3 regions of the Streptomyces sp. NPDC012508 genome follow, and region 2 is predicted to be linked to each of the others. Evidence: riboswitches for the same ligand, from Rfam matches in the RefSeq annotation. Region 2 holds a riboswitch; each other region holds the start of a gene.

What was found. A riboswitch is a leader RNA that binds a small molecule or an ion and turns the genes downstream of it on or off. The one in region 2 is predicted to bind cyclic di-AMP.
Positions count from the first base shown of each region.
Region 1: linked by a shared signal. The riboswitch ahead of ACFY8U_RS27475 (M23 family metallopeptidase) and the one ahead of ACFY8U_RS32375 (transglycosylase family protein) in region 2 are both predicted to bind cyclic di-AMP.
Region 3: linked by a shared signal. The riboswitch ahead of ACFY8U_RS09645 (transglycosylase SLT domain-containing protein) and the one ahead of ACFY8U_RS32375 (transglycosylase family protein) in region 2 are both predicted to bind cyclic di-AMP.

Region 1 covers NZ_JBIBEO010000008.1:360,066-369,981, forward strand. Annotated here, with positions in the region: gene ACFY8U_RS27460 (GNAT family N-acetyltransferase) at 1-1,848, opposite strand, end outside; gene ACFY8U_RS27465 (HPr family phosphocarrier protein) at 2,025-2,306, shown strand; gene ACFY8U_RS27470 (GntR family transcriptional regulator) at 2,539-3,222, opposite strand; gene ACFY8U_RS27475 (M23 family metallopeptidase) at 3,393-4,178, opposite strand; cyclic di-AMP (ydaO/yuaA leader) riboswitch at 4,191-4,357, opposite strand; gene ACFY8U_RS27480 (M16 family metallopeptidase) at 4,571-5,938, opposite strand; gene ACFY8U_RS27485 (pitrilysin family protein) at 5,965-7,326, opposite strand; gene ACFY8U_RS27490 (DNA topoisomerase (ATP-hydrolyzing) subunit A) at 7,653-9,916, shown strand, end outside.
Region 2 covers NZ_JBIBEO010000011.1:62,003-71,918, forward strand. Annotated here, with positions in the region: gene eno (phosphopyruvate hydratase) at 1-431, opposite strand, end outside; gene ACFY8U_RS32375 (transglycosylase family protein) at 742-1,440, opposite strand; cyclic di-AMP (ydaO/yuaA leader) riboswitch at 1,444-1,619, opposite strand; gene ACFY8U_RS32380 (transglycosylase family protein) at 1,879-2,820, opposite strand; gene ACFY8U_RS32385 (cytochrome P450) at 3,015-4,268, opposite strand; gene ACFY8U_RS32390 (globin domain-containing protein) at 4,367-5,572, shown strand; gene ACFY8U_RS32395 (nucleoside triphosphate pyrophosphohydrolase) at 5,641-6,621, opposite strand; gene ACFY8U_RS32400 (SurA N-terminal domain-containing protein) at 6,651-7,295, opposite strand; gene ACFY8U_RS32405 (glycosyltransferase family 2 protein) at 7,441-8,427, opposite strand; gene ACFY8U_RS32410 (YfhO family protein) at 8,553-9,916, shown strand, end outside.
Region 3 covers NZ_JBIBEO010000002.1:783,249-793,164, reverse strand. Annotated here, with positions in the region: gene ACFY8U_RS09655 (CapA family protein) at 1-1,032, shown strand, start outside; gene ACFY8U_RS09650 (phosphoribosyltransferase family protein) at 1,090-2,382, shown strand; gene ACFY8U_RS09645 (transglycosylase SLT domain-containing protein) at 2,409-3,257, opposite strand; cyclic di-AMP (ydaO/yuaA leader) riboswitch at 3,262-3,447, opposite strand; gene ACFY8U_RS09640 (phosphocholine-specific phospholipase C) at 3,734-5,758, opposite strand; gene ACFY8U_RS09635 (lipopolysaccharide assembly protein LapA domain-containing protein) at 5,941-6,195, opposite strand; gene ACFY8U_RS09630 (PAS domain-containing protein) at 6,436-8,613, shown strand; partial or broken gene ACFY8U_RS09625 (GntR family transcriptional regulator) at 8,655-9,395, opposite strand; gene ACFY8U_RS09620 (hypothetical protein) at 9,517-9,756, opposite strand; gene ACFY8U_RS09615 (FAD-dependent oxidoreductase) at 9,753-9,916, opposite strand, start outside.

The DNA.
Region 1 (9,916 bases), on a different contig from region 2:
CACGTGGACCACGACCACCGGCTTCGCCGGAGACGGGGCGGAGGCGACCGCCTCGCGGAGGTACGCCGCGAGGACCTCGCCGTCACCGGACTCGACCGCGCCGTTCTCGCCGACCCACGGGATCGCGGTCACGACGACCGCGTCGCACGCGTCGTCCGCGAGCGCGGCCGTCAGCGCAGCGCGGAAGTCCGCGGGGCTGGCGCCCGTCGTCAGGTCCAGCGGGCGGTGCGGGCGGAGCCCCTCCGTCAGACAGGCGTCGTACGTCAGCAGCCCGAGCGACTCGGAGTTGCCGAGGATTGCCACGCGCGGCCCGGCGGGCAGCGGCTGGCCCGCCAGGAGCAGCCCGGCGTCGACGAGTTCGGTCACGGTGTCGACGCGGATGACTCCGGCCTGCCGGAGCAGGGCGGAGACCGTGGCGTGCGGGATCCGGGTGACCGGCACGCGGTGCCCCGGCGGCGCGCTCCCGCTGTGCCGCGCGCCCTTGACCACCACGACCGGTTTGACCGCCGCCGTGCGGCGGGCCAGCCGGGTGAACTTCCGCGGGTTCCCGATGGACTCCAGGTACAGCAGGACGACGTCCGTCTCCGGGTCGTCGTACCAGTGCTGGAGGAAGTCGTTGCCGGAGACGTCGGCCCGGTTGCCGGCCGAGATGAAGGAGGAGATGCCCGCGCCGTGCCGGTGCAGTCCGGCGAGGAGCGCGATCCCGATCGCGCCGGACTGGGTGAAGAGCCCGATCCGTCCGGCGGCCGGCAACTGCGGCGCGAGCGAGGCATTCAGCCGGACACCGGCCGAGGTGTTGATGATCCCGAACGCGTTGGGCCCGATGATCCGCATCCCGTACGAGCGGGCCTGCCGCACCAGCTCCCGCTGCCGGTCCCTGCCCTCCGCCGTCCCCGTCTCGGCGTAGCCCGCGGAGAGGACGACGAGCCCCCGCACCCCGTGCTCCCCGCAGTCGGCGACGGCCTCCGGCACGCGCTCGGCGGGCACGGCCACGATCGCGAGGTCCACCGGCTCTCCGATGTCCGCGACGGAGCGGAAGGCCGGCACTCCCTCGAGCGTGCCGGTCTCCTCGGGGAGCGCGCGGTTCACCGCGTACGTACGCCCGCCGAACCCGCCGTCCAGGAGGTTTCGCAGGACCGTCCGGCCCACCCCGCCCGGTGTGCGTCCGGCGCCGACGACGGCGACCGAGCCGGGAGTGAGGAGCCGCTGTACGGAACGGGCCTCGGCCCGCTGCTCCCGCGCGCGCTGCACGGCGAGCGAGCGGTCGGTGGGCTCCAGGTCGAGATGGAGCCGTACCGAGCCGTCCTCGAAGCTCCGCTTCTGGGTGTACCCGGCGTCGGTGAAGACCTTGATCATCTTGGTGTTCGCGGGCAGCACCTCCGCCGCGAACCGGCGGATGTCCCGCTCGCGCGCCACCGCCCCGATGTGTTCGAGCAGGGCGGATGCCACGCCCCGCCCCTGGTGGGCGTCCTGGACCAGGAACGCGACCTCGGCCTCGTCGGCCGGTGCGGAGGCGGGCATGCCGCGGTCGTCGATCCGGTCGTACCGCACGGTGGCGATGAACTCCCCGCCGACCGTCGCGGCGAGTCCCACCCGGTCGACGAAGTCGTGATGGGTGAAGCGGTGCACGTCCTTGGCGGAGAGCCTCGGGTACGGCGCGAAGAAGCGGTAGTACTTCGACTCGTCGGAGACCTGCTCGTAGAAGCTGACCAGCCGTTCGGCGTCGTCGGCGGTGATGGGTCTGATGCGCGCGGTGCCGCCGTCACGGAGGACCACGTCCGCTTCCCAGTGGTCGGGGTAGGCGTGCTCCGGCTGTTCCGCCTGCCGACCCGGCTGTTCCGACTGCATGGGGCAAGCGTACGGCCGGAGTCCGACACGGGCACCGGTCGCGCGGCGCGTGGTCGCCATGCAAGGTAAGGAGGACCGATCGGCCTTCCCGCGGGGGCCGAAGGTCGGCCACGAGCACCCCGCGGCCCGTGAGAGACTGGTCTAGACAACCCGCTTGAGACTTGAAGGGCAACACCATGGCTGAGCGCCGCGTCAACGTCGGCTGGGCCGAGGGCCTGCACGCCCGCCCCGCCTCCATCTTCGTCCGTGCCACCACGGCCTCCGGCGTCCCCGTGACGATCGCCAAGGCCGATGGCAACCCGGTGAACGCCGCGTCGATGCTCGCGGTGCTCGGCCTGGGAGCGCAGGGCGGCGAGGAGATCGTTCTCGCTTCGGACGCCGAGGGTGCCGAGGCCGCGCTCGACCGCCTGGCGAAGCTGGTTGCCGAGGGGCTCGAGGAGCTTCCCGAGACCGTCTGACCTGATCTCCGAAAAAGCCGCGCACGCCGGAACACCGGCGGCGCGGCTTTTTCGTCCCCCCGATTCCGCGGGCACACTCCGTGCGACGTATTTGCGGTCAGCGCATTGCGGTCAGCGCATTGCGGGCGACGCATTGCGGGCAGCACTTTGCGCACCGAAAATTTCCGGGCGCCATCCCCTGTACGAAGGGACAGGCCCGCGAAATTCCCACCCTTTGTATACGGCCCGCTCGTTAATTCCGGACGCTCGCGGTGTTGACGACATGTTGCGAAACCCTCACACGCCCGCGCTCCGGGCGTTTCAGCCGGTGCAGCGCCAGGGACCGTTCGGCGTGCGACGCCGTCAGCGCACGAGCCCGTTCGGCGTCGCCGCGCGCCACCGCGTCCACGATCGCGCCGTGCTCGGCCCATGCCTCGACGGGCTGGGCGGGGATCTCGACCGCGTACATCCAGGCGATCTTGTGCCGGAGCTGGGTGAGCAGGGCGGTGAGCGCCGGGCTGCCCGAGGCCTGGGCCAGCGTCTCGTGGAACCAGCCGCCGAGCGAGCGCAGGTCTTCCGCCTGCCCCCGCCTGGCCCGCTCCTGCCCCAGCCTGACCAGGCCCCGCAGCACCTTGAGGTGCGCCTCCGTGCGGCGCTGCGCGGCGCGCGCGGCACCGAGCGGTTCGAGCAGGGACCGTACGTCCAGCAGGTCGGCCGCCTCCTGCTCGCTGGGCTCCGCGACGTGGGCGCCCGCGTGCCGGCGGGTGATCACGAAGCCCTCGGACTCCAGGGTGCGCAGCGCCTCGCGGACGGGGACGCGGGAGACTCCGTAACGGCGGGCCAACTGCTCCTCGGTCAGCCGGCTGCCGCGCTCGAAGACCCCGAGGACGATGTCGTCCCGGATCGCCGTGCATACAGAGTGCGCGGGAATGCGCATGTTCGACCTCCGCCTTAATCCGCGCGAAACCGGTTCTCCCGGGACTCTATTGCAGCAGGGCATTGTTTCCGATGGCTCCCCCGGAACCATGGATATGTTTTTGGTCAGCGAAAAGCCCCGGCCTAGTACGAGCCGGGGCTTTTCTGACGCGCTGGGAAGACCGCGAACGGTCAGACGTTCACACCGCGGGCGCGGAGGTACGCGATCGGGTTGATGTCCGAGCCGTACTCGGCGGTGGTGCGGGCCTCGAAGTGGAGGTGCGGGCCGGTGGAGTTGCCGGTCGAGCCCGAGATGCCTATCTGCTGGCCCGGGGTGACGGACTGGCCGACCCCGACACTGATGGCCGAGAGGTGACCGTACTGGGTGTACGTGCCGTCGTTCATCCGGATGACGACGTTGTTGCCGTACGCGCCGCCCCAGCCGGCCTCGACGACGGTGCCGGAGCCGACGGAGACGACCTTGCTGCCGGAGGCGGCGTGGAAGTCGATGCCGGAGTGACTGCCGGAGGACCAGAGCGAGCCGCCGGTCTTGTAACCGGTGCTGACGTACGAGCCGGCCACGGGGAGCTGGAAGGAGTTCAGGCGCTTGCGCTCGGCCTCACGGGCGGCGCGCTCCTTGGCCTCGCGGATCTCCTTGGCGCGGGCCTCCGCCTTGCGCTTCGCTTCGGCCTTGGCACGGGCCTCCGCCTTGCGCTTCGCCTCGGCCTCGGCGGCCTCGCGCTCCTGGGCGGCGGCCTGGGCGTCGACGGTCTCGGCGAGGGAGTCGGCGGCGACGATCTGGGTCAGCCCGGTGTCCTCGACGGAGGGGGCCGCGTCCGTGTCGACGGCGAGTGCCGGGGAGGCGAGGGTTCCGATGACGCCGGTGGTGGCGAGGGTCGCGACGCCGGCGATGCCGGCGCTGCGGCGCGCCAGACGGCTCGGACCACGATGCTTCCCGGTGGCACGGGTGAACGCCATGTAGGGGCTGTTCCTTTCCTTCCTTCTCGCCTACCGGGTTAGCTGACGGGTTCGGAGCAGGAAGGTCTCCTACGGGCCCCTCCGCACGGGTGCGAAGGCGTCCGATTCACCCCAGGGACTTCGTGTGGGTCCCCGGCTCCCCAGGCTCGCGCCTGACGGGGACTCGGCGATGACTGTCCGATGCCGCGGGTGCGGCGGGTGCAACTGGCGAACAGCCGGACTGACGCTAAGCGGACCATCTTTCAATCACCAAACAGACACGCCAGTTTGTAAGACATGCCACAGGCCATACACCCACCCTCTGCGGCAATACGGACAAAAAAGGAGGACCCCGACGTACTGTGACGTCGGGGTCCTCCGGTGCCGCCGACCGCGCCGGCGGTCCGGCTCAATCAGCCGGTGACGACGGTCACTTCGCCGATGCCGAGGGCGCGCACCGGCTCCTCGATCTCCGACGCGTCACCCACGAGCACGGTGACGAGACGGTCCACGGGGAAGGCGTTGACGACCGCGGCCGTCGCCTCCACCGTGCCGGTCTCGGCGAGGCGCGCGTACAACTGCGCCTGGAAATCGTCCGGAAGGTGCTGCTCGACCTGGTCGGCGAGGGTCCCGGCGACGGAGGCGGCGGTCTCGTACTTGAGCGGTGCCACGCCCACCAGGTTCTGCACGGCGACATCGCGCTCGGCGTCCGTCAGACCCTCCGCGGCGAGGGTGCGCAGCACCTTCCACAGGTCGTCAAGTGCCGGGCCGGTGTTGGGTGTGTCGACGGAGCCGCTGATGGCGAGCATCGAGGCGCCGTTGCCCTTGCCGTCGGAGCGCAGCACCTGGCCGAAGGCGCGGACGCCGTAGGTGTAGCCCTTCTCCTCGCGCAGGACGCGGTCCAGGCGGGAGGTGAGCGTGCCGCCGAGGCAGTACGTGCCGAGGACCTGGGCCGGCCAGACGCGGTCGTGCCGGTCCGCGCCGACACGGCCGATCAGCAGCTGCGTCTGGACGGCACCCGGGCGGTCGACGATGACCACACGGCCGGTGTCGTCGGCCGTGATCGGCGGAACCGGGCGGGACTCGGCGGAGTTCCCCGTCCAGGCGCCGAGCGTCTCGGCGAGCACCTTGTCCAGGTCGACGTCGGTCAGGTCGCCGACGACGACGGCCGTGGCCGTGGAGGGCCGGATGTGCGCCTCGAAGAACGCGCGGACGGCGGCGGCGTCGATCGCCTCCACCGTCTCCTCGGTGCCCTGGCGCGGCCGGGACATGCGCGAACCGGCCGGGAACAGCTCCTTGGAGAGCTGCTTGGCCGCCCGGCGGGCCGGGTTGGCCGTCTCGTGCGGGATCTCGTCGAGACGGTTGCGCACCAGTCGCTCGACCTCGGTCTCGAGGAACGCGGGCGCGATCAGGGCCTCGGAGAGCAGCCCGAGCGCCTTGGGCAGCCGCGAGACGGGGACCTCCAGGGAGACCCGTACACCCGGGTGGTCGGCGTGCGCGTCGAGCGTGGCGCCGCAGCGCTCCAGCTCGGCCGCGAACTCCTCGGCGCTGTGCTGGTCCGTGCCCTCGGAGAGCGCGCGGGCCATGATCGTGGCGACTCCGTCGAGGCCCGCGGGCTCGGCCTCCAGCGGGGCGTCGAAGAAGATCTCGACGGCGACGACCTGCTGGCCGGGGCGGTGGCAGCGCAGCACGGTCAGGCCGTTGTCCAGCGCTCCGCGGTCCGGGGCCGGGAAGGCCCAGGGCCTGGCGGTGCCCGGCTCCGGCTGCGGGTGGAACGTCATGCTCGTCAAAGACGCGGCAGCGTCGGTCACTGGTCCGCTCCCTCTTCCTCGTCGCTGTCGCTCTGCTCGGCGTCGTTCTGTTCGGTGCCGATCGGCTCGTAGACCAGCACCGCGCGGTTGTCCGGCCGCAGCTGGGCCTCGGCGACGGCACGCACCTCCTCGGCGGTGACGTCCAGGACCCGGTTGACGGCGGTCAGGGCGAGCTGCGGGTCGCCGAACAGGACCGCGTAGCGGCAGAGTTCGTCGGCGCGGCCCGCGACCGTGCCGAGCCGGTCCAGCCACTCCCGCTCCAACTGGGCCTGGGCGCGCTCCATCTCCTCGGGCGTCGGGCCCTCGGAGGCGAACCGGGCCAGCTCCTCGTCGACGGCGGCCTCGATCTCGGGCACCTCGACCCCGCCGGACGTCTTGACGTCCAGCCAGCCGAGCGAGGGCGCGCCGGCCAGGCGGAGCAGGCCGAAGCCGGCGGCCACGGCCGTACGGTCGCGGCGGACCAGCCGGTTGTGGAGCCGGGAGGACTCGCCGCCGCCGAGGACGGTCAGGGCGAGGTCGGCGGCGTCGCACTCGCGCGTGCCGTCGTGCGGGAGGCGGTAGGCGGCCATCAGCGCGCGGGCCGGGACCTCCTCCTCGACGACCTCGCGCAGCTGCTCGCCGATGGTGTCGGGGAGCGTGCCGTCGCGCGGCGGCAGCTTGCCGTCGTGGGACGGGATGGAGCCGAAGTACTTCTCGATCCAGGCCAGGGTCTGCGCCGGGTCGATGTCGCCGACGACCGAGAGCACCGCGTTGTTCGGCGCGTAGTACGTGCGGAAGAAGGCCCGCGCGTCCTCCAGCGTCGCCGCGTCCAGGTCGGCCATGGAGCCGATCGGCGTGTGGTGGTAGGGGTGACCCTCGGGGTAGGCCAGCGCGGTCAGCTTCTCGAAGGCCGTGCCGTAGGGCACGTTGTCGTACCGCTGGCGGCGCTCGTTCTTGACGACGTCGCGCTGGTTCTCCATGGACTCGTCGTCCAGGGCGGCGAGCAGCGAGCCCATGCGGTCCGCCTCCAGCCAGAGCGCGAGCTCCAGCTGGTGGGTGGGCATGGTCTCGAAGTAATTGGTGCGCTCGAAGCTCGTCGTGCCGTTGAGCGAACCGCCCGCGCCCTGCACCAGCTCGAAGTGGCCGTTGCCGTGGACCTGCTTCGAGCCCTGGAACATCAGGTGCTCGAAGAGGTGGGCCAGGCCGGTGCGACCCGCGACCTCGTGGCGGGAACCGACGTCGTACCAGAGGCACACCGCGGCGACCGGGGTCAGGTGGTCCTCGGAGAGCACCACGCGCAGGCCGTTGGCCAGCCGGTGCTCGGTCGCTGTCAGGCCGCCGGAGCCGGCCTCTGCCGTGGCCGTGTGACCCATGGGCATGTACGTCCCTTCGATCGCGATGTGGAAAAGTCCTGCCACCCTATGCAAGCGCACCGGCACCTGGCGAAGTTCCCGCAGGTTCCCGGCGTCCCTCTTCCGGGTCGCGCGGATGTCGCGTACGGCTGACGGCCGGCCCGGCCGACAGCCGGCGTACGGCTCGCGGACGGTCGGACGGACGGCTGAGGGACGGGCGGCGTACGGCCGCCGCACGGCTCCCGGACGGCCCTCGGCGGGCCTGTACCCGGGTCGCGGTCGGCGTTGTCGGTGGGACGGTCCACAATGGTCCGCGTCAGATCAACCTTGTTGGTGAAGGAGCCGCAGCCGCGATGGCCCGCCGCAGCACGAAGACACCGCCGCCGGACGACGCGTTCGAGGAGAGGATCCTCGACATCGACGTCGTCGACGAGATGCAGGGCTCCTTCCTCGAGTACGCGTACTCGGTGATCTACTCCCGCGCGCTGCCGGACGCCCGCGACGGCATGAAGCCCGTCCAGCGCCGCATCGTCTACCAGATGAACGAGATGGGCCTGCGCCCCGACCGCGGCTATGTGAAGTGCGCCCGCGTCGTCGGTGAGGTCATGGGCAAGCTGCACCCGCACGGCGACGCGTCGATCTACGACGCGATGGTGCGCATGGCCCAGCCGTTCTCCATGCGCCTCCCGCTGGTCGACGGCCACGGCAACTTCGGCTCGCTGGGCAACGACGACCCGCCCGCCGCCATGCGGTACACCGAGTCCAGGATGGCCGCCGCGGCGCTGATGATGACGGAGTCGATCGACGAGGACACGGTCGACTTCTCGCCGAACTACGACGGCCAGGAGCGGGAGCCGGTCGCGCTGCCCGCCGCGTATCCGAACCTGCTGGTCAACGGCGCCTCCGGCATCGCGGTCGGCATGGCGACCAACATGCCCCCGCACAACCTGGGCGAGGTCATCGCCGCCGCCCGGCACCTGATCCGGCACCCGAACGCGGACCTGGAAGCGCTGATGCGCTTCGTCCCCGGCCCCGACCTCCCCACCGGCGGCCGGATCGTCGGTCTGTCCGGCATCAAGGACGCGTACGAGAACGGCCGCGGCACGTTCAAGATCCGCGCCACGGCGACGGTGGAGAACGTGACGGCGCGCCGCAAGGGCATCGTCGTCACCGAACTGCCCTTCACGGTCGGCCCCGAGAAGGTCATCTCCAAGATCAAGGACCTGGTCGGCTCCAAGAAGCTGCAGGGCATCGCGGACGTCAAGGACCTCACCGACCGCAACCACGGTCTGCGCCTGGTCATCGAGGTCAAGAACGGCTTCGTGCCGGAGGCGGTCCTGGAGCAGCTCTACAAGCTGACGCCGATGGAGGAGTCCTTCGGTATCAACAACGTGGCGCTGGTCGACGGCCAGCCGCTCACGCTGGGCCTCAAGGAGCTCCTCGAGGTCTATCTCGACCACCGCTTCGACGTGGTGCGCCGGCGCTCCGAGTTCCGCCGCGGCAAGAAGCGCGACCGGCTGCACCTGGTCGAGGGCCTGCTCGTCGCCCTGCTCGACATCGACGAGGTCATCCGCCTCATCCGCTCCAGCGAGAACTCGGCGCAGGCCAAGGAGCGCCTCATCGAGCGCTTCTCGCTGAGCGAGGTCCAGACGCAGTACATCCTGGACACCCCGCTGCGCCGGCTCACCAAGTTCGACCGGATCGAGCTGGAGACCGAGCGCGACCGGCTCAACGGCGAGATCGACGAGCTGACCGGGATCCTGGACTCCGACAGCGAGCTGCGCAAGCTGGTCTCGGGCGAACTGGCCGCGGTGGCGAAGAAGTTCGGCACCGACCGGCGTACGGTCCTGCTGGAGTCGGCGGGCGCGCCGATCGCCGCCACCTCCCTGGAGGTCGCGGACGACCCCTGCCGGGTCCTGCTGTCCTCGACGGGCCTGCTGGCCCGTACGGCGACGGAGGAGATCCCGGCGGCCGCGGAAGGCAGGCGCTCCAAGCACGATGTGATCGTCTCCGTGGTTCCGGCGACGCAGCGCGGCGACATCGGCGCGGTGACCTCCGCCGGACGGCTGCTGCGGATCGCGGTGATCGATCTGCCGCAGCTGCCGAACACCGCCTCCGCGCCGAACCTGGCGGGCGGGGCACCGCTGGCGGAGTTCCTCACCCTGGAGGACGACGAGACCGTCGTCTGCCTGACGACGCTCGACGAGGCCTCGCCTGGGCTGGCGCTCGGCACGCTCCAGGGTGTGGTGAAGCGGGTCGTGCCGGACTATCCGGCGAACAAGGACGAGCTGGAGGTCATCACCCTCAGGGAGGGTGACCGGATCGTCGGCGCGACCGAGCTGCGGACGGGCGAGGAGGATCTGGTCTTCATCACCTCCGACGCCCAGCTGCTGCGCTACCAGGCCTCGCAGGTACGGCCCCAGGGACGTCCGGCGGGCGGTATGGCGGGCATCAAGCTCGCCGAGGGCGCCGAGGTGATCTCGTTCACGGCGGTGGATCCGGCGGTGGACGCGGTCGTGTTCACGGTCGCCGGCTCCACGGGCACGCTGGACGACTCGGCCGCCACGTCGGCGAAGCTGACGCCGTTCGACCAGTACCCCCGCAAGGGGCGTGCGAC
Region 2 (9,916 bases):
AGCAGGTGCGCGTTCGGGCCGCCGAGGTAGCGGAAGAGCGGGAGGTCGGAGGCCTCGGACGCGGCGTGCGCGACGGCGAGGGAGACACCGAGGATGGCGTTGGCGCCGAGGGAGGCCTTGTTGTCCGTGGCGTCCAGGTCGAACATGGCCTGGTCGATGAGGCGCTGCTCGGTGGCGTCGTAGCCGACGAGCTCCGGGCCGATCTGCTCGATCACGGCGAGGACGGCCTTCTCGACGCCCTTGCCCTGGTAGCGGTTCTTGTCTCCGTCACGGAGCTCAATGGCCTCGAACGCACCGGTGGAGGCACCGGACGGAACAGCAGCACGGCCGGTGCTGCCGTCGTCGAGGCCGACCTCGACCTCGACCGTGGGGTTGCCTCGGGAGTCCAGGATTTCCCGGGCTACGACGACGTCGATGGACGGCACGAGCATCTCCTTCTGGGATGTGACGCTAGATGTGACGCTTGCGGTGCAGGGTCGCTTTGGCCTTGCGGCAAGAGCCTAACCGGCTCCAGGGCTCCCGTCGGCCGGGCGCCCGCCCCCTGGGACGAAAAAGGACCCAAGGGCACGCATCTGGGGCCAAAGACCCCCAGAACTACTCGGTGGTAACCGGGGCTGCGCCCCCGGACACGCGGAACCCCGGCCCGGAGCGCACGGGGGAAGAACGCTCCGGACCGGGGTGGTCACCGCGGGAGGGTCATCGGACCCGCGTGAGCCGCCGGACTCACGCGAGCCGCCGGGCTCACTTCAGGTGAAGCTGCTGGCCCGGGAAGATCAGGTCGGCGTCCTCGACGACGTCCTTGTTGAGCTCGAAGAGCTTCGCCCAGCCGCCCTTGACGTCGTGCGCGGCGGCGATGGTGCTCAGGGTGTCACCGGCGACGACCTTGTACTCGCCGTCACCCTTCTTGACCTTCTTGCCGGTCGGGGTGGTGACGGTCTTCGTGGACTCGGCCTTCTTCGGGGCGGTCCGCGTCTCGCTGCGGGTCGTCGGCTCCTCGGCCTGACGCTCCTGCTGCTTCGGGGCGGCCGGCTTCGCCGGCGCGGTCTCGGCGGCGCCACCGGTGTAGGCGGCGTTGGAGAGGCCGACGCCACAGCTCGGCCAGGCACCCTTGCCCTGGCCGGCGAGGACCTTCTCGGCGATGGTGATCTGCTGCGACTTCGAGGCCTGGTCGGCGGTGGCGGCGTACGCGGTGCCACCGTAGGCGGCCCAGGTGGAGGCGGAGAACTGCAGGCCGCCGTAGTAGCCGTTGCCGGTGTTGATGGACCAGTTGCCACCGGACTCGCACTGGGCGACGGTGTCCCACTCGGAGGCCGTGGCGGCCGAGGCGGACCCGGCGGTCATCAGCGGGGCGGCGACGGCGACACCGGCGACACCGGCGAGGGCGACGGCGCGGGTGGCCTTGGAGGCACGACGGTGTTTGCCCTTGGCGGAAAACAGCATGGAACTTCTCCTCACCGACGCCTGCGAGGTGAGCTGTCGGGTTCGGGCCATGTGAGTTGCCCGGCCGCGCGACCTTGCGCGCGGCTTCACCCCAAGCCGGTCCGTCGGCCGTCTGTCTCAACGGCCGGGGACGGCACTTACCTTGGGTCCCCCGCTCCTGCCTACGGCGCTTGACGCGACGACTGTTCCCATCGGCCGACGGCAGGATTCGGCGATTCGGTCGACGGGGCCCGCGGTGGCGAGCGGTCCTGACCGTAGACACAGACCCGGGGGAAGTTCAAAGAGGTCCAGGTCGGACAAATCATCCCTACTTACCTCGGGACGAAGGGTATTTACGCAGGTGAGAGGTGACGGAAGCAGAGTTTGCGGACGGGACGCGCCAGTTGAGACAAAGAGACCCATGTCTCACTGGCGCAGAACCGGACATACGATCCCGAACTACCCCTGGTTCGCGGTCGACCCGAGACTGAGGTCGAGGCTCTGGCCAGGGAGAATGAGGTCCGGATCGGTGCCCACCGTCGAGCGGTTGGCGTCGTAGAGGGCGCCCCAGCCGCCCGGGAGTTCGTTCTGCTGGGCGATCGCCGAGAGGTTGTCGCCCGGCTTGACGGTGTATTCACCGATCGCGTCGGTGATGTCCTGAGCGGCCGTGTTGTCCAGGCTGTCCGGAGTGCCCTTACTGCCCCGGTTGTCCTGATCTGCCGCATCGGCGTCCGCGCCAGGTGTCGGGGTGTCAGACGGGGTGCCGGTCGGCGAGTCGGCCGGGGAGGCATGGCGGCCCTTTTCGCCACTCTTGCCCGGATTGACCGACTCCTCCGGAGCCGCGTCGCCGCGATGCTTCCCGGTACCCGGGGTCGACGGAGCGCTGGGCGTGCCGGACGTCCCGGGCGTGGTGGACGCCTCAGGCGTCGCGGTCGACCTGTCCGCCCCCCGCGAGGTGGTCTCGGGGGTCTCCGCCTCGGGGGTGCCGGCCTCGGGGGACGACGTCTCGGATCCGGCCGGAAGGCCCGCGGTCCGGTTCGACTCCGGGAGGGGACCCGTGGGCTCCGCCGGCTTCACGGCCGGGCCCGGGTCCACATCGGGCCTGGCGCCGTCGTTCGTCAGCCCGGCGATCGGGGCGCAGGTGGCCCACTGCGTGTCGCCCGCGGCGAACGCCCTCTCCGCCACCGCGATCTGCTGGGCGCGGCTGGCGAGGTCCGCACTGGTCGCGTACGCGAGGCCGCCGTGCCGCTCCCAGCTCTCCTGGGTGAACTGGAGTCCGCCGTAGAGCCCGTTGCCGAAGTGGGCGCTCCACAGGCCGCCCGACTCGCACTCGGCGACCCGGTCCCAGGTGGCGGCGTCGGCGGCGGACGCCGAGCCGGCACCCAGGAGGGGAAGCGCCAAGGCCGATCCCGTCACGCCTGCGGCGACAACGATGGCGGGGGCCTGGCGGGGTCTGCGGTGTCGTCCGTTCCCGGAGCGCATGGGGAGGGCCTTTCGCGTGACTGCTGAGGTGACGGTGAACGTAGCGGCATTCGAACGTCAGTAACAAGTCGATGCAGCGGAGATCACGCGAAAGTCACAGTCTTGACGGTCCGTCAGTCACCCAAAGGGGAGAACTCGACCGGAAGCGTGCGCAATCCCCGCATGATGAGCCCTCCGCGCCACCGCAGATCGGCCGGATCCGCGGCAAGTCGCAGGTCCGGCAGGCGAGTCAGCAGCGTCGCGAGCGCGATCTGCCCTTCGAGGCGGGCGAGCGGCGCGCCGATGCAGTAGTGGATGCCGTGCCCGTAGCCGAGGTGCTGGTTGTCGCGCCGGGACAGATCGAGCGTGTCCGGCTCCTCGAAGCGCGCCGGGTCGCGGTCGGCGGCGGCCAGCACCACGAGGACCGGATCACCCGCCGGGATCCGCTGCCCGCCGATCGTCAGCGGCTCCATGGCGTACCGCCAGGTCGCCAGCTCCACCGGCCCGTCGTAGCGCAGCAGCTCCTCGACACCGGTCTCCAGGAGCCCCTGCTCCCCCGCCGCGAGCGAGGCCTGGAGCCGCTCGCGCTGACCGGGGTTGCGCAGCAGGGCGTAGACCCCGTTGCCCACCAGGTTGACCGTGGTCTCGAAGCCGGCGAAGAGCAGGATGAAGGCCATCGCGGCGGCCTCGTTCTCGGTGAGGTGCTCGCCGTGGTCGGAGGCCTTGATGAGCCCCGAGATCAGGTCGTCGCCGGGATCGAGCCGCTTACGGTGGATCAGCTCCGCCAGATACCCGCGCATCCTCTTGACCGACCGCGCCACACCGCCGCGCGGTCCTCCGCCGTGCCGGATCATCATCCCGGCCCAGTCCCGGAAGTCGTCCTGGTCCTCGGCCGGCACGCCGAGCAGGTCGCAGATCGCGTAGATGGGCAGGGGGAAGGCGAACTCGTGGATGAGGTCGGCCTCGCCCTTCGCAGCGAAGGAGTCGATCAGCCGGTCCGTCAGCTCCTGCACCCGGGGAGCGAACTCGGCGACCCGGCGCGGGGTGAACGCCTTGGAGACCAGCCGCCGCAGCCGGGTGTGGTCGGGTGGGTCGATATTGAGCAGATGTGTCATCAGCTCGGCCTTGCGCTCCCCCGGGATCCCCGTCTTCCCCTTGGCGTGCGCCGGCTCGTCGTGGTGCGCCGGGTTCTTGGAGAGCCGCTGGTCGGCGAGGGCCTGCCGGGCGTCCGCGTACCGCGTCACCAGCCACGCCTCGACCCCGCTGGGGAGCTTCGCCCGGTGCACGGGCGCGTGCTCACGCAGCCAGGCGTAGGCGGGGTACGGATCGGTCGCGAACTCCCAGGTGAAGAGCTCGGGAGCGGGGGGCTGGGCGGGGGGCGTACTCACCCTGAGACGGTACAAGGTCGGCGTCGCGTCGGCCTCCGGGCCGACCGGTCCCCGAGATGTGATCGTCCTGTGAAGGCGCGTGGCCTAGATTCTCCCGCGTGGATGCCCAGTTACTCAGAAGCACGTTCGCCGTCGTCGAGAGGCGGGCCGAACATGCCGTCACCTTCTTCTACTCCCATCTGTTCTGGCACAACCCGGGCGTCCGCGAGCTCTTCCCCGAGGACATGCGGGCCCAGCGCGACCGGCTCTTCGCCGCGCTCACCCATGTCGTGGCCCACCTGGAGGACCCCGGGCTGCCGGAGTACCTCGCCCATCTGGGACGCGACCACCGCAAGTTCCTCGCCACCCCCGCGCTCTACGCCGCTCTCGGCTCCAGCCTCACCGCCGCCTTCGCCCACGCCGCCGGGGCCGCCTGGACCGTCGAGGCCGAGAAGGCGTGGACCGAGGCGTACGGGTACGTCGCCGAGCTCATGATGCGAGGCGCCGACCAGGCCGAGGCCGAGGGGCAGCCGGCGTGGTGGGACGCCGTCGTCGTCCGGCGCGAGCTGCTCGGCGAGGACCTGGCGGTCCTCACCCTGAAGCCGCGCCGCCCCTTCGCCCATCTGCCCGGACAGTACGTCGGCGTCAGCTCGCTGCGGGTCCCCCGGGTGTGGCGGACGTACTCCCTGGCCAACGCCGTCCGCGCGGACGGGACGGTGGACCTGCACGTCAGCCGCATCCCGGGCGGTGCGATGAGCACGGCGCTCGTCGACGACACGCGGGAGGGCGAGTGGCTGCGGCTGAGCGCGCCCGGCGGCGCGCTGACCGCGCGGACCGCGCCGGGCGACCCGCGCAGCTACATCGCCGCCGGGACCGGCTGGGCGCCCGTCAAGGCGCTGCTCGAAGAGGTGGCGGCAGGACCGGAGGGCGTCGAGGCCCGGCTCTTCCTCGTCGCGCGCGCGAAGGAGTACCTGTACGGGAAGGAGGACGCCGAGCGCCTGCGGGAACGGATACCCGGGCTGCACGTCACGTACATCACCTCCGCGCCCCGCCACCCCCGCGACCAGGCCACCGAGCGGCTGCTCCACGCGCTGTACACCTGCGGCAACTGGCCGGCCCACGACGTGTACCTGGCGGGTCCGCCCGGCTTCCTCGCCGAGGCCCTCCCGGTCCTCGACCATCTCGGCGCGGCCCGCGTCCACCACGACCGCCTGCCGGCCGTGGCCGGCTTCGGCACCCGTGCGATCGGCACGGCGGAGTGGTTCATCGACCCCCCGGAAGTCCCCTGGCACGACCCGGCGGCACGGGCACCGCACGGCCCCTGATCAGAACCCGGCCGACACCCCGCCGCTCCCGGTGCTCTCGCAAGCCCCGGTGGCCCCGCTCCGTGCGTTCACGCCGTCCTGAGGGCGGCCTCCGCCGCGAGGATCGTGTCCCGGTACACGCGGGCGGCCGCGCGCAGGGCCGCTTCCGGGTCGACGCCCGACACCTCCGCCCGTGCCGCGAGCTCGAGCAGCTCGTAGCCGATCCCCTCACCCTTCGGCAGTTCGACGTCCAGGCCCGCCGTCCGCACCCGGCCCGCAAGCTTCGCGGCGAGCGCGAGGCCGGGCTGACCGAGCGGCACCCCTTCGGTGACCGAGTCGCGCTGCTTCTCGATCGCCTTGGTGCGCAGCCAGTGCTCCTTGACCTCTTCCGGCGTCTCGGCCGTGGCGTCGCCGAAGACGTGCGGGTGGCGGTGGATCAGCTTCTCCACGATCGTCCCGGCGACGTCGTCGACGGAGAAGGGTTCCTCCTCGTCCTCCTCCGCGATCCGCGCGTGGAAGACGACCTGGAGCAGGACGTCCCCGAGCTCCTCGCGCAGCTCGTCGCGGTCGCCCTCCTCGATCGCCTCGACGAGTTCGTACGCCTCCTCGATGCCGTACTTGGCGAGTCCCTTGTGGCTCTGGCGCGAGGACCACGGGCACTCGCGCCTGATCCGGTCCATGACCTGCACCAGGTCGAGGAGGCGAGCCCCGGGCAGGTCGTACGAACCGGGGAGCAGCTCCAGATCGGGCATCGTCACCCGGCCCGAGCCGGCCAGCCGGGCGAGCCCGTCCGTCAGCGCCTGGTCGCCCTCACCGGAGGGCAGGACGACGACGGTCCGGCCCCCGGTGCACGCGTCGACGAGGTCCTGCGCGGCGGGGCGGGCGTGCTCGACGGCGACCCCGGCCTCACGCAGGTACGGCAGCTGCGGGTGGTTCTCGTCGGCGCACACCACCCGGTCGGCGCCGTGCAGCGCCTGCCACGCGGGCCAGGACAGCAGTCCGGGCGCCACGCGGTGGCTGGCGGTGAGCAGGACGATACGGCCGGGCTCGACGGGTGATTCAGCGTTCACCCTTCGACCTTACGTGGACGCCGAGGCGGTCACGCACCCGCTTCGGCGGCCGCCGGGTCCTGGCTGATCTGGCGCACCCACGGGGCCGTGAACGTGCCCAGCTGGATCTTTTCGTCGTCCCACGCACCGAAGCGCGGGTTCACATCGATGTCGAGGTCCTTGGAGGCGGCGGTGAAGACATCGGTGAGCTTCTTCTGGCCCTCGGGGGTGTTCGCGATGCCCAGCTTGGCGGCGATCTTGTTCATCAGGACCGTGCGGCGGACGACCCCGTCGATCTGGTCCGGCGCGACGCCCTGCTGCTGGAGCAGCGTCGCGGCGAGCTGCTCCTGGCCGCCGCTCTGCTGGGTGAACTCGTCCCTGGCCTTCTGGATCTCGCCGCGCGAGGCCGTGATCCCGTTGTCCTCGGCGACCCGGTCGACCACCCGGTCGAAGATCATCACGTTGAGCTTCTCGCGACTGAGGTCACCGGTCGCCTCGATCAGCTGCGCCGCCTGCGGCGAGGCCTCCTGCGCGGTCCGCACGTCCCGTACCTGCGCCTGGAGGCTGGACACCTCGATCCGTTCGCCGTCCACGACGGCCGCCGCCCCTGGGTGGGCCTCACCGCCGCAGGCGGTGAGCAGCGGCGCCGCGGCGAGGAGCGCGGCGGAGACGGAGAGCGCAGTGCGGCGGTGCAAAGGAGCCTCCCGGCGTGGGTCATTCAGCAGGTGCGGCGCGAAGCGCCTCGTTGAGGGGTGGTGGTCGGGTGACGGGCGGGTGGAACGACCTTGCGGTGATCGATGTTAGGCAGTCACCGGAGCCGGGGCCACTCCTTCGCGGCCACTACTTCGTCGTGACTGTCTCGACCAACGACGTAACGGTTCGGCTGGTGTCGGTCCTGGGCCGCGGAACATCGGCGTTCGTGGCCTTCACCAGGAAATGCGGCCGCCGCTTCACCTCGTAGTAGATGCGTCCCACGTACTCGCCGACGAGCCCGAGCATCACCATCTGGACGCCGGCGAGCGCCGTGACGATGACGAGCAGCGTGACGTATCCGGGCGTGTCCACGCCGTTCACCAGCGCGTCCCCGACGATCCAGGCCGCGTACGCCAGCGCCACCGAGACCAGGATCATTCCCAGATAGACGGCGGCCCGAAGCGGTTTGTTGTTGAAGGAGAGCAGCCCGTCGAGACCGTAGTTGAGCAGCTTTCCGAACGTCCATTTCGAGCGGCCCTGCTCGCGCACCGCATTCTCGTACTCGAATGTGGTGGTGCGGAATCCGACCCAGGCGAAAAGGCCCTTGGAGAAACGGTTGTACTCGGTGAGTTCGAGGATCGCGTCGACGGTACGGCGCGAGAGCAGCCGGAAGTCGCCGACACCGTCCACCAGCTCGACGTCCACCAGCCGGTTGATCGCCCAGTAATAGAGGCGCGCCGTCATGGTGCGGGTGACCCGGTCGCCCTTGCGGGTGCGCCGGGCGATGACCTGGTCGTACCCCTCGGCGTGCAGGGCCACCATGCGGTGCACGAGCTCCGGCGGATGCTGGAGGTCGGCGTCCATGATGACGACCGCGTCGCCCTCGGCGTGCTGGAGACCGGCCAGCATCGCGGCCTCCTTGCCGAAGTTACGGCTGAAGGAGACGTAGCGGGCGCGGGGGTCGGAGGCGGCGATCTCCTCCAGGAGAGGGAGAGTCCGGTCGTGACTTCCGTCGTCCACATAGACCAGCTCGAATTCTCCGTCGAAAGCGGAGAGTTCGGTGGTCACATGGTCGTGGAAGCGACCGATGATCTCCTCTTCGTTGAAACACGGAACCACGATCGAGAGCAGCACGAAGGACACGACAGCCCACGCGGATGTCTCCGGCCGATTCGAAACATGACGGCCAGGCGACCATTCGGTGAACTGGCCCCGCTCGATCACCATTTCGTGTTCCGTACTGGCATATTCGCACCATCATGCCTGCTCAGACCACACCGGCCGTGGGCCGGTCCGCCGGCCTCGCCTCGTTCCTCACCGTCCTCGCGGTGTTCGCGGGCGACGCGGTCGCCCGCACGTTCCCCTTCGGTCCGGAACGCCGGAGCGTCAACGACCTGGCCAACCAGTTCGTCCCCTACCACGCCCATCTGTGGGACCTGCTGCACGGACGGGGAGACGGCGGGCTGCTCCTCAACTGGCAGTCCGGCTGGGGCACCAGCTTCCTGCCCGACCTCGGGACGTATCTGGGCAGCCCGTTCGCGCTCCTCGTGGCGCTCTTCCCGCGCGAGGACATCGAGTACGCGGTCTACGCCGTCACCGTCCTGAAGATGGCCGCCGCCGCGGCCGCCATGACGGTGACACTGCTGCGCCTGCGGCCCGGCCCCTGGTGGGCGGCGGCGGTGCTCGGCGCGTCGTACGGACTGTGCGGCTGGTCGGTCATCGAGGCCACGTACAACCCGATGTGGCTCGACGGGCTGATCGCCTTCCCGCTGCTGGTCCTGGTCGGCGACTGGGCACGGCAGGGCCGCCGCCCGCTGCTCGGTCCCCTGGTCGTCGCGCTGTGCTGGGTGGGCAACTTCTACACCGCGTACATGGCGACCATCGGGGCCGCGGTCGTGCTCCTGCTCCGGCTCGCGGCCGCTCACGAGCTGCGCGTCCGGGTGGTGGTCCGGGCGATGGCCACCGTGCTGCTCGGGATCGGGCTCGCCGCGCCGGTCCTCGTGCCGGTGTTCCTCGGCTCCACGCACGCGTACCCGGGCTGGACGAACGACTTCCAGGCGGCCGGCTGGTCGGACTTCCTCGCGCGGCTGCTCCCGGCGACGTACGGCTTCTACACCCCCGCCGCGTTCCTGGGCACCGGCACCCTGCTGCTCGCCGGGGCGCTGCTGTTCCACCGGAAGGTGCCGCGCCGGGAACGGTGGCTGTGGGCCGGGTTCGCGGTCGCGGTCGCGCTGTCGCTCCAGTGGGCGCCGACGCATCTGGTGTGGCATGTCTTCGCCACGCCGAACGGCAGCCCGTACCGGCAGACGTTCGTCTTCTCCGGGGTCCTGGTCCTCGTCGCCTGGACCGTCCTCTCGTACGGCTGGCCCGGGCGGCGCGCGCTGCTCGGCGGGGTCGGCGTGACGGCGGCGGTCGGGGTCGGCGCGGTCGCCAGCGAGCTGGTGACCGGCTGGTCGTACCCGCTGTTCGCCCTCGGTCTGGCCGCGGCGACGGGCGCGCTGTGGCTGGCCGCGCGCGGGAAGCTCCCGGTGGTCGCGGCGGCCCTGCTGGCCGGGGCGCTCGTCGGGCAGGCGGCGGCGACCACGGCGTACGCGGACCGGGAGCGGCTCGGCCGGCTCGACGA
Region 3 (9,916 bases), on a different contig from region 2:
GGCGACCCGGCCCTGCGCGAGCGGTACGTGCATGATGCACGGTCCTATGTGGCGCTCGCCGAGGCGGTCAACGGCCCCATCCCGCACCGCGTGGACTTCGCCTACCCCTGGGGCGTCGCGCTCGACGTCCTGGACGCCGCCGCGCCCGACGTCCGTGTCACGAATCTGGAGACGGCGGTCACCACGAGCGACGAGTTCGTCCCCGGCAAGGCGGTCCACTACCGCATGCACCCCGAGAACCTGCCGAGCCTGACCGCCGCCCGCCCCGACGTGTGCGTCCTGGCCAACAACCACGTCCTGGACCACGGCCGCCGAGGGCTGGAGGACACGCTGGACGCCCTGGCGAAGCACGGCGTGCCCACCGTGGGCGCCGGCGAGGACGCCGAGGAGGCGGCACGGCCCGTGGTCGTCCCCCTGCCCGGCGGCGGACGGTTCGTCGCCTACGCCCTGGGCATGGCGTCCAGCGGCATTCCGCGGGACTGGGCCGCCACCGCGCGGCGCGGCGGCGTCCACTTCGCCTCGGGGCCCAGCCACACCGCCGCCACGCGCCTCCTCACCCGGATCCGGGACACCAGGCGCCCCGGCGACATCGTCATGGTCTCGATCCACTGGGGATCGAACTGGGGGTACGCGCTCTCCCGCGGCGACGTCGACTACGCGCACGCGCTGATCGACGCCGGCGCGGACGTGGTGCACGGCCACTCCTCGCACCACCCCCGCCCCGTGGAGGTCCACCGGGGCAAGCTGGTCCTCCACGGCTGCGGCGACCTGATCAACGACTATGAGGGCATCACGGGCTACGAGCAGTACCGCGACGACCTGCGTCTGCTGTACCTCGTCTCGCTGAGGCCCGAGGACGGCCGACTCCAGGAGGTACGCATGATTCCCCTGAGGGCCCGGCGCCTGCGGCTGGAGCACGCCCCCCGCCGAGACGCGCGCTGGCTCCACGACGTCCTGGGCCGCAAGAGCCGGCCCTACGGCGCGCGGGTCGACCTCGACGAGGACGGAACCCTCGTCGCCCGCCCCGCCTGACGGGCGGCGGCACGCACCGCCCGCGCACACGCTCCGGACCAGGGAGACGAGCGGCACATGTACTTCACCGATCGCACGGACGCAGGACGGCAGCTCGCCGCACGCCTGGAGCACCTCAAGGGCCATGACGTCGTGGTCCTGGGACTTCCCCGCGGCGGCGTGCCGGTCGCCGAACAGGTCGCGGACGCACTCGGAGCGCCCCTGGACGTCTGTCTCGTACGCAAACTGGGGGTGCCCTTCCAGCCGGAGCTGGCCATGGGCGCCATCGGCGAGGGCGGCGTCCGGGTCCTCAACGACCATGTCCTTGCCGACACCCGGGTCTCCGGCGGCGACCTGGCCGCTGTCGAGGCCCGTGAGCGCACCGTGCTCGGGCAGCGGGCCCGGCGCTATCGGGGCGACCGCCCACCGGCCCGCCTCGACGGCCGGACGGCCGTGGTCGTCGACGACGGACTGGCGACGGGCGCCACGGCGGTGGCCGCCTGCCGGGTCGTCCGTGCCCAGGGGGCCGCGCGGATCGTCCTCGCGGTGCCCGTCGCGCCGAGCGACTGGCCGGAGCGGATCGGCCGGGAGGCGGACGAGACCATCAGCGTCCACGAACCGGCGTTCTTCTACGCGATCGGCCAGTTCTACGAGGACTTCTCGCAGACACCGGACGAGGAGGTCGTCGCCTGTCTGGAGCGCCACCACGCCCGGCGCGGCACGGACGACCAGGACCCGGAGGTGCGCATCCCGGCGGGGGAGGCGCGGGTCGGGGGCCACCTGGTGGTGCCCGACGGCGCCCCGGGGATCGTGCTGTTCGCCCACGGCAGCGGCAGCAGCCGGCACAGCCCCCGCAACCGGGCCGTCGCGGAGAGCCTGAACCGCGCCGGTCTCGGAACGCTCCTGTTCGACCTGCTCACCGAGGAGGAGGCAGACGACCGCAGCAATGTGTTCGACACGGAGTTGCTGGCCGGCCGGCTGGCCAGGGCCACGCACTGGCTGGCGGGCCGGCCGGGCCTCGACGGGCTATGGATCGGCTACTTCGGCGCCAGCACGGGCGCCGCGGCCGCCCTGTGGGCTGCCGCCGACCCGCTGTCCGACGTGGCCGCCGTCGTCTCGCGCGGCGGCCGCCCGGACCTCGCCGGGGCGCGCCTCGCGCAGGTGCGCGCCCCGACGCTGCTGATCGTGGGGGGCCGCGATCCCCTCGTCCGGGAGCTGAACGAGACGGCGCAGGCGCGGCTCACCTGCGAGAACCGGCTTGTCGTCGTCGACGGTGCCGGGCACCTCTTCGAGGAGCCGGGCACGCTGGAAGTGGTCGGCGAACTCGCCGCGGGCTGGTTCGCCGACCACTTCCGGAGCGCTCGTGGGTGAGCGCCCGCCCGTTTCCGGAGCGACTGTCAGTACGGTCCGTTGACGTTGTCGATGGAGCCGTAGCGGTCCGCGGCGTAGTTGCAGGCAGCGGTGATGTTGGCGACCGGGTCGAAGAGGTCCATGGACGTACCGGGCACGTGGTAGGCCAGGAAGGTCGGCTCGATCACCTGCAGGAGGCCCTTGGACGGGGTGCCCTTGACGGCGTTGGAGTCCCAGAGGTTGATGGCCTGCGGGTTGCCCGAGGACTCACGCATGATGTTGCGGTGGATGCCCTCGTACGAACCGGGAATGCCGTACTTCTGCAGGACGTCGAGCGACTCGCGGATCCAGCCGTCCAGGTCGTTGGTGTAGCTCTTGGCGGCGGCCGGAGCGGCCTTGGCGGGGGTCTTGGTCGCGGCGGCGCCGGGAGCGGCGCTCCGCTCCTGCGAGCGGTCCGCGCGGTCCGTGCTCGTCGTACGGGCCGAGGACTTCTGCTTCTTGGCGGCGGCGGGCTTCCCGCTCAGCGAGAGTTCCAGACCGGGGTGAATAAGTGACGGATTGTCACCGACGGCCTTGCGATTCGCCTGGTACAGGGCCTTCCAGCCGCCTCGCACACCCTGTTCGTGCGCGATCACGGAAAGGGAGTCACCGCCGACGACGGTATAGATCTTGGCGGCGGAATTCCCCGCCGCGGGAACCGATTCCGCGATCTTCGCCGGGCTGGTGAAGGCGGTCTTCTGGATGGGCGCGACGGCGGGCGCCGCGTTCGGCGCCGCGTGCGCGCCGGCCGTCGCGACGAGGGGGAGAGCCAGCGCGGCTCCACCCGTACTCGCGAGGGCGATACTGCGGCTGAGGGGACGTCGCTTGGGGCGCCGGTGCTTACCGTGAGCGGGCATGAAGGATTCCTCTCCGGCGCCTGCGGGGTGAGCTGTCGGGTTCGGGCTGGAGCTGCCCGGCCGCACGGGTGCGGCTTCACCCCAAGCCGCTCCGGAAATCCGGGCGGCGAAAAAACTGGGTCCCCCGCTCCTGCCGACGGGTGAATGGCTGGTCTTTTCGGACGGTGGCAGGATTCGGCGATCCGTCCGGGTCGAGGGTGACCGTAGGCGAGAAATGTCGGACGGAACAAGGCTGGGCGTGGATGCGAAATGAACAGGGAATTCAGAAATGAGTTCCCGGCGGCGACGAGCACACCGAACTGCCTTGGGGCGTAAGGGGAGGGGGTCCGTCCGGATAGGTTGCGTCCCGATCGCGTGATTCATGTCACCCGGACGGCCAAAACGGTCATACCCGTAAATTAAGCCGAGTCGAGAAAAGGGACACAAGGGCATGAAATTGCCCTTGTGTCCCTTTTGGTAGGGACTGATGGTGTACGTCAGCCTGTGATGCTCGAGGCGCCGGTCTCGATGTGACCGGTGTAACGGCGCGACCAGGTGCCGTCGATGTCGGCCGTGATCGTGAAGTCGTACCAGCCGTCGTTGTACGCCACGGCGTTGAAGAAGTCCTCGCGCGAGGAGTTCGCCGGGACCGTGTACGTCCACGGCCCGTCCGTGCGGTAGGCGTTCGAGCGGATCGTGAAGGTCGCGGGACCGGCCGAGGCGTTGGTCATCCTGAAGTAGATCGCCGTCTTCCCGGTGCCCGGCTCGGTCGCGAACCGCGCCGCCACCTCGATCGCCTTGCCGGCCTTCGACGCGTCACCGATGAAACGGCGCAGGAAGCGGTTGGGGCCCATCATCGAGATGTCGTACTTGCCCGACCCGGACCCGAGCCCGATGTTGAAGAAGTCCGTGGACGTCGCCCCCGGGTCCACCGTGTACTGCCATGCCGCCGTGTCCCGGTGCTGGTGCGGGTGGATCGTGAAGTGCGCGGCCCGCTTCGCCTGCGCGCCGTGGTTCGTCATCGAGAACCAGGCGAGGATCTTGCCCGCCGCACCGAACTCGAACCGGTCGAGGTTGCCGTTGACCTGGTACGGCACGGCGCGCGCCGGACGGGTGCCGGACTCCTGCGCGGGCAGGGCGTTGTCCTGCGGCACCGGGTTCGGCAGCGGGCCGCAGGTGGACTGCCCGATGACCTTGGCCGTGGAGGGCAGGCCGGAGGGAACTCCGTACACCGGCCGCGCGAAGTCGAAGACACCCGTCAGGTCGCCGGTGACCTTCCGCCGCCAGGCGCTGATGTTCGGACAGGTGGCGGGGGTTCCGATGGCGGCCGTCCAGGTCTCCATGAAGCGCAGGACCGAGGTGTGGTCGAAGACCTCGGAGCTCACCCAGCCGCCGCGCGTCCAGGGCGACATGACGAGCATCGGGACACGGAAGCCCAGGCCGACCGGCACGCCGTCGATGTACTCGCCTGGGGTCCCGGGCGGAGCGACCGGCGGCGGCACATGGTCGAAGAACCCGTCGTTCTCGTCGTAGTTGAGGAACAGCACGGTCGAGTCGAAGACCTCGGGGTTCGCGGCCAGCGCGCGGTAGACGAGATCGACGAAGTGCGCGCCGTCGCCGGGCGGGGCGTAGGGGTGCTCGGAGAACGCCTCGCTCGCCACCACCCAGGAGACCTGTGGAAGGGTTCCGGCGAGGGCGTCGGCGCGGATCGCGGCGGCTATGTCGTCCGGGGTGGAGCCGGTGACCTTCGGCACGGAGCCCATGCCGCGGTCGTACAGCGGGTCGCCCGGCCGCGCGTCGGTGAACTTCTTGAAGTACGCGAGGCCGTTGTCGCCGTAGTTGTCCTGGGCGTTCTGGTAGACCTTCCAGCTCACACCGGCCCGTTGGAGCGCCTCGGCGTACGTCTCCCAGGTGAGCCCGGACTCTTCGCCGCCGTCCTTGCTGGAGGCGTCGATCTTGCCGCTCCAGAGGAAGGTGCGGTTCGGGCCCGTGGCGCTGAGAGCCGAGCAGAAGTACGCGTCGCAGACGGTGTAGTTGTCGGCGAGGGCGTAGTGGAAGGGGATGTCACCGCGGTCGAGATAGCCGAGGGTGCGGGTGTTGCCGACGCCCGTGACCCAGTTGTCCATCCGGCCCTTGTTCCACGCGGCGTGCTGCGAGGTCCAGCTGTGCGGCAGGTCCCCGTTGCACTGCGCCAGGGTCTCCCCGTCGACACCGCCCGCCGGCGGGGTGGCGCTCAGCTTCCACGGGTACTGGCGGCCGCCCCAGTTGGGCTGGTTGAACATGCCCCAGCCGCCCGGGATGTTCCCCGCCGCCCGGTCGCCGAAGCCGCGGACGCCGCGCAGTCTGCCGAAGTAGTGGTCGAAGCTGCGGTTCTCCTGCATGAGGATCACGACGTGCTTGACGTCGGTGATGGTGCCGGTCGCGGCGGAGGCGGCGGCCGACGCCGTGCCCGTGGGCAGCGTCGCACCCGCCACGAGCCCTGCCCCGATCCCGACGAATCCCCTGCGGCTGATGGGAGTCATGCCCCGCCTCTCGTGTCCCCGCGTGCCTCCTTGGCACACGGTGGACAGGATGGGGGAGGCGAGCTTAAAGGTATACCTTCGTGCGGTAATTCTTGGGTGAACTTACGAAGGGCGGCGGATGGTGGCGATTTGATTGGTCATGAAACGAACCAATGCGACGAGCGACACCGTACGGGTGCCGGTCAGCGTCGGGCGCGCCGACGGGCGATGAGCAGGCCGAGGACGATCCCCACGAGCAGAGTGACCGTGAGGACGCTCCAGAGCGGCAGCGTGACCTCCGAGAACCACAGGCGGATCGTGACCGAGTCGGTGTTCACCGCGATGAACCAGATCGCGAGGGCCGCGAGTACCACGAAACCGATCGTGCGCAGGCGCATGTCCTTGCCCTTGACCGTCACGGTCGGGGGAGGATGCGTCGATGATGCCTTACGGGCCATGCAGCCCATTATCGGACGTTTCGGGCGAGCGCGCTGGCTGTCGGATGTCCGTCATGGCCGGGATGCCTCGATTCGTGCCGAGGGTTAGGCTGCGTCGACGACCGCAGATGATCCGCTGACGGATGCCCGCCGACAGATGTCCGTCGACGCCGAGTGCGAGGCACGATGGCAGAGCGTGAGGAACAAGCGGGGCAGGAAGCCCCGGAGGTACCGGCAACCCCCGAAGGGCGGGAAGCCTCTGTGGGGCGTGGCCCCGAGGGGCGACAGGCCGTCGCCGTCTTCGACGACAGCGGTCTGGTCGTCGTCTGGACCCGGGCCGCCGAACGCCTCCTCGGCGTCCCCCGCGCCGCCATCCTCGGCCGCCCCGTGACCGAACTGCTCACGCTCGTCGACCTCGAGAAGTTGACCGAGGGAGTCACGGTGGGGCCGGTGGGGGAGGGGGACCCTCCCGGCCGCTGGGGTCTGTGGCCCGCAGGTCCGCTTCCCGGCGGAATCCGTTCCGGAGTCCTCGACGCCGTCTTCACCCAGTCCCCGGTCGGCCTGCACGTGCTCGACGCCGACCTGAACGTCCTCCGGATCAATTCGGCGGCCGGCGGGTTGCGCGGGGCCTCCGAGGAGGAGATCATCGGCCGCCCGTTCTCCGAGGTCTACTCCCGATTCGGCGCCGGATCGTTCGAGGACGCCCTCCGTGAGGTCCTGGCCTCAGGTGTGCCCATCTTCGACCAGCGGGTCGCGGGCTACCCCCTCGCGGATCCCGAACGCGAACACATCTACACGGTCTCCGTCTTCCGGCTCGAGGACGACCTGGGCCGTCCCCTCGGCCTCGTCGCCTCCGCCGTCGACGTCACCGCCCGCGACCGTGCCCGCGACCGGCTGGCCGTGCTGCACCGCGTCCACGCGCGGATGGGGCTCCGCCTGGACGCCGTCCAGTGCGCCCGCGAGCTCGTCCGGGCCGTCGTGCCCACCTTCGCCGACGTCGCCCACGTCGCCCTCACCACCGCGGAGCTCCACAGCCCCGACACGGACACGACGTGGGGAGACACGGCACTGCGCTGCGTGGCCGGCTGGCCCCCCGAGGCGGACGAGGCGCCGGAGGTGGGCGCCGCCCTGGACATGCCCTACGGCGACGCGCACGGGCCGGCTCCGTACGTGGAGGAGGCTCACGCGGCCGGGCCCACCCTCGTCGTGCCCCTCACCCTGCGCAGCGTCCTCCTCGGCGTCGCCCACTTCTCCCGGCCGCGCAGGCCCGACCCCTTCGAGGACGACGATCTGCGTCTCGCGGCGGACCTCGCCGCCCACACCGCCGTCTGCCTCGACAACGCCCGGCGCTACGAGCACGACCACGCGGTGGCACTCGCCCTGAAGGGAAACCTCGCCCGGTCGGGCCGCACCGGCCGGAGCGCCCTGGAGACGGCACACCGCTACCTCCCCACCGGACTCGGCGGCGGCGCCTGGTTCGACGTCATCCCGCTCTCCGGCAACCGTGTCGCCCTGACGGTCGGTCATGTCGAGGGCATCGGCCCGGAGGCCATGGCGGCCATGGTTCAACTCCGTTCGGCTGTCCAGGTGTTGTCCGCGCTCGACCTCGACCCGCACGATCTGCTCGCACGGCTCGACGACACCACACGCCGCCTCGGCGAGGAACGCGTGGCCGCCGGTACGGGGGGACCGCTGACCGCCCAGTGCGTGTACGCCGTGCACGACCCGGTCACGGAGACCTGCGCGATCGCCCGCGCCGGCCACCAGACCGTCCTCGTCGGACACTCCGACGGAAGCTGGCGGAGCGGTCTCCTGGAGGAGACGACCGCGCTGGGCGGTGAAGGTCCGCCGTTCGCCGCCGACGAGATCCCGGTGCCACCCGGCAGCACCCTCGTCCTCCTGTCCGGCCGGGCCGCCCCCGACGACGCGGCGCTCGCCGGGCTGCGCGCGCGGCTGGCCGGCGCGGTTCCGCCGCGTGCGATCAGCGCATCGGACCTCCACGACCTCCCCCTCGACCAGGCGGCCGTCCTCGTCGCCCGCACCCGGTCGCTCGACGCGGACGACGTCGCCTGCTGGGAGGTCACCCCCGAACTGACCGCCGTGTCCGAGGCCCGCCGCTGGGCCGTCCGCACCCTTGAGGAATGGGGCCTGACGGAGACGGCCTTCGCCGTCGAGCTCATCGTCAGCGAGCTCGTGACCAACGCGATCCGCCACGGCACCCCACCGATCCACCTCCGCATCATCCGCAACCCCGCGGATCACACGGTGACCTGCGAGATCTCCGACGCGGGGACCGCCGCCCCGCATCTGCGCCGGGCCAGGGCGGCCGACGAGGGCGGACGCGGCATCTTCATCTCCGGGGAGCTGTCGGACCGCTGGGGTGTCCGCTGGTCGGAGCAGGGCAAGACGGTCTGGACCGAGACCGCGTACACGCCCTGAGAACACGCCCTGAGACCCCTCGCCGGGCTTGAGCCCCGAGCTCAGCGTCCGTCGCGCGGCCCGCCGAAGGGCGTGGCGGTCCTCGGCCGCGGACCGGCGTCGTCCTGAGCCCGCAGGTCCGCGTCGTCCCGGGCCCACAGCGAGCGCACATGGCTGAGATGGCGGACCATGCAGGCCTCCGCGCCCCTCGCGTCGCCCGCCGGCATCAGGTCGAGCAGCTCCAGGTGCTCCTCGGCGGACGGCAGCAGCTCGCCGCGCTCGTCAAGGGCCGTCAGACCGTACAGCCGGGAGCGCTTGCGCAGGTCGCCGACCGTCTCCACCAGGCGCGCGTTGCCCGACAGGCCGAGCAGGGTGAGATGGAATCGGCGGTCCGATCCAGGTAGCCGATGAGGTCATGGGCGCGGGCCGCCGCCACGATCTCCTCGGCGATGGGACGCAGTGCCCGCAGCTCCTCGCGGCCCGCCGTGAGTGTCACCCGGCCCACGGTCGGCACCTCGATCAGCAGACGGATGTCCGTGTACTGGTCGAGGTCGCGCTCGTCGACCTCGGTGACGCGGAAGCCCTTGTTGCGTACCGGCTCTACCAGCCTCACGGGCGAGGTCGGGCATCGCCTCGCGCACCGGCGTCGCGGAGATGCCGAAGTCCTCGGCCAGGCCCGGCGCCGAGTACACCGCGCCCGGCTTCAGCTCGCCGGAGATCAGCGCGGCGCGCAGAGCGTGGGCCACCTGGTCGCGCAGGCGTTCCCGGGTGGTGACCAGCCGGGTCTGCTTCAGATGCCCCATGTGCCGTTCTCCGATGTCCATGTGACGCGCCGCCCGGCGGCCGGGAGTGGCGCCGCGCCCTCGCACGATTGCACACGAGGAAGCGTCTCGGGAACGGGTCGTCGGGGCCGAGGGCGGCCCGCTAGTCCGGGGGCTCGGGTACCGGGGGTTCGCGCCCGGGAGGTGCCTCGGGCGGTGTGGAGTCCGGTGGTTCCTCCGCCGGTTCGGGCTGCTCCGGCCTGCCGGGGTCGGGGTCGGATCCGGGAGTGGGGTCGGGGTCGGACTCGGGGCTGGGGTCGGGGTCGGACTCGGGAGTGGGGTCGGGGTCGGATCCGGGTCGGGGCTCGCGGGGGACGGGGTCCGGTTCGGCGGGCACGGTCATGGCTCACTCCTGCGCTCCGGGTTCTCCAAGGGGCTGGTCGCCGGCCCCTGCAGCACGCGGCCGTCGGACGCCGCGAAGCGGGAGCCGTGGCAGGGGCATTCCCAGGTGTCCTCCAAGGCGTTGAAGCCGAGCTCGCAGCCCATGTGGGTACAGCGCGGCG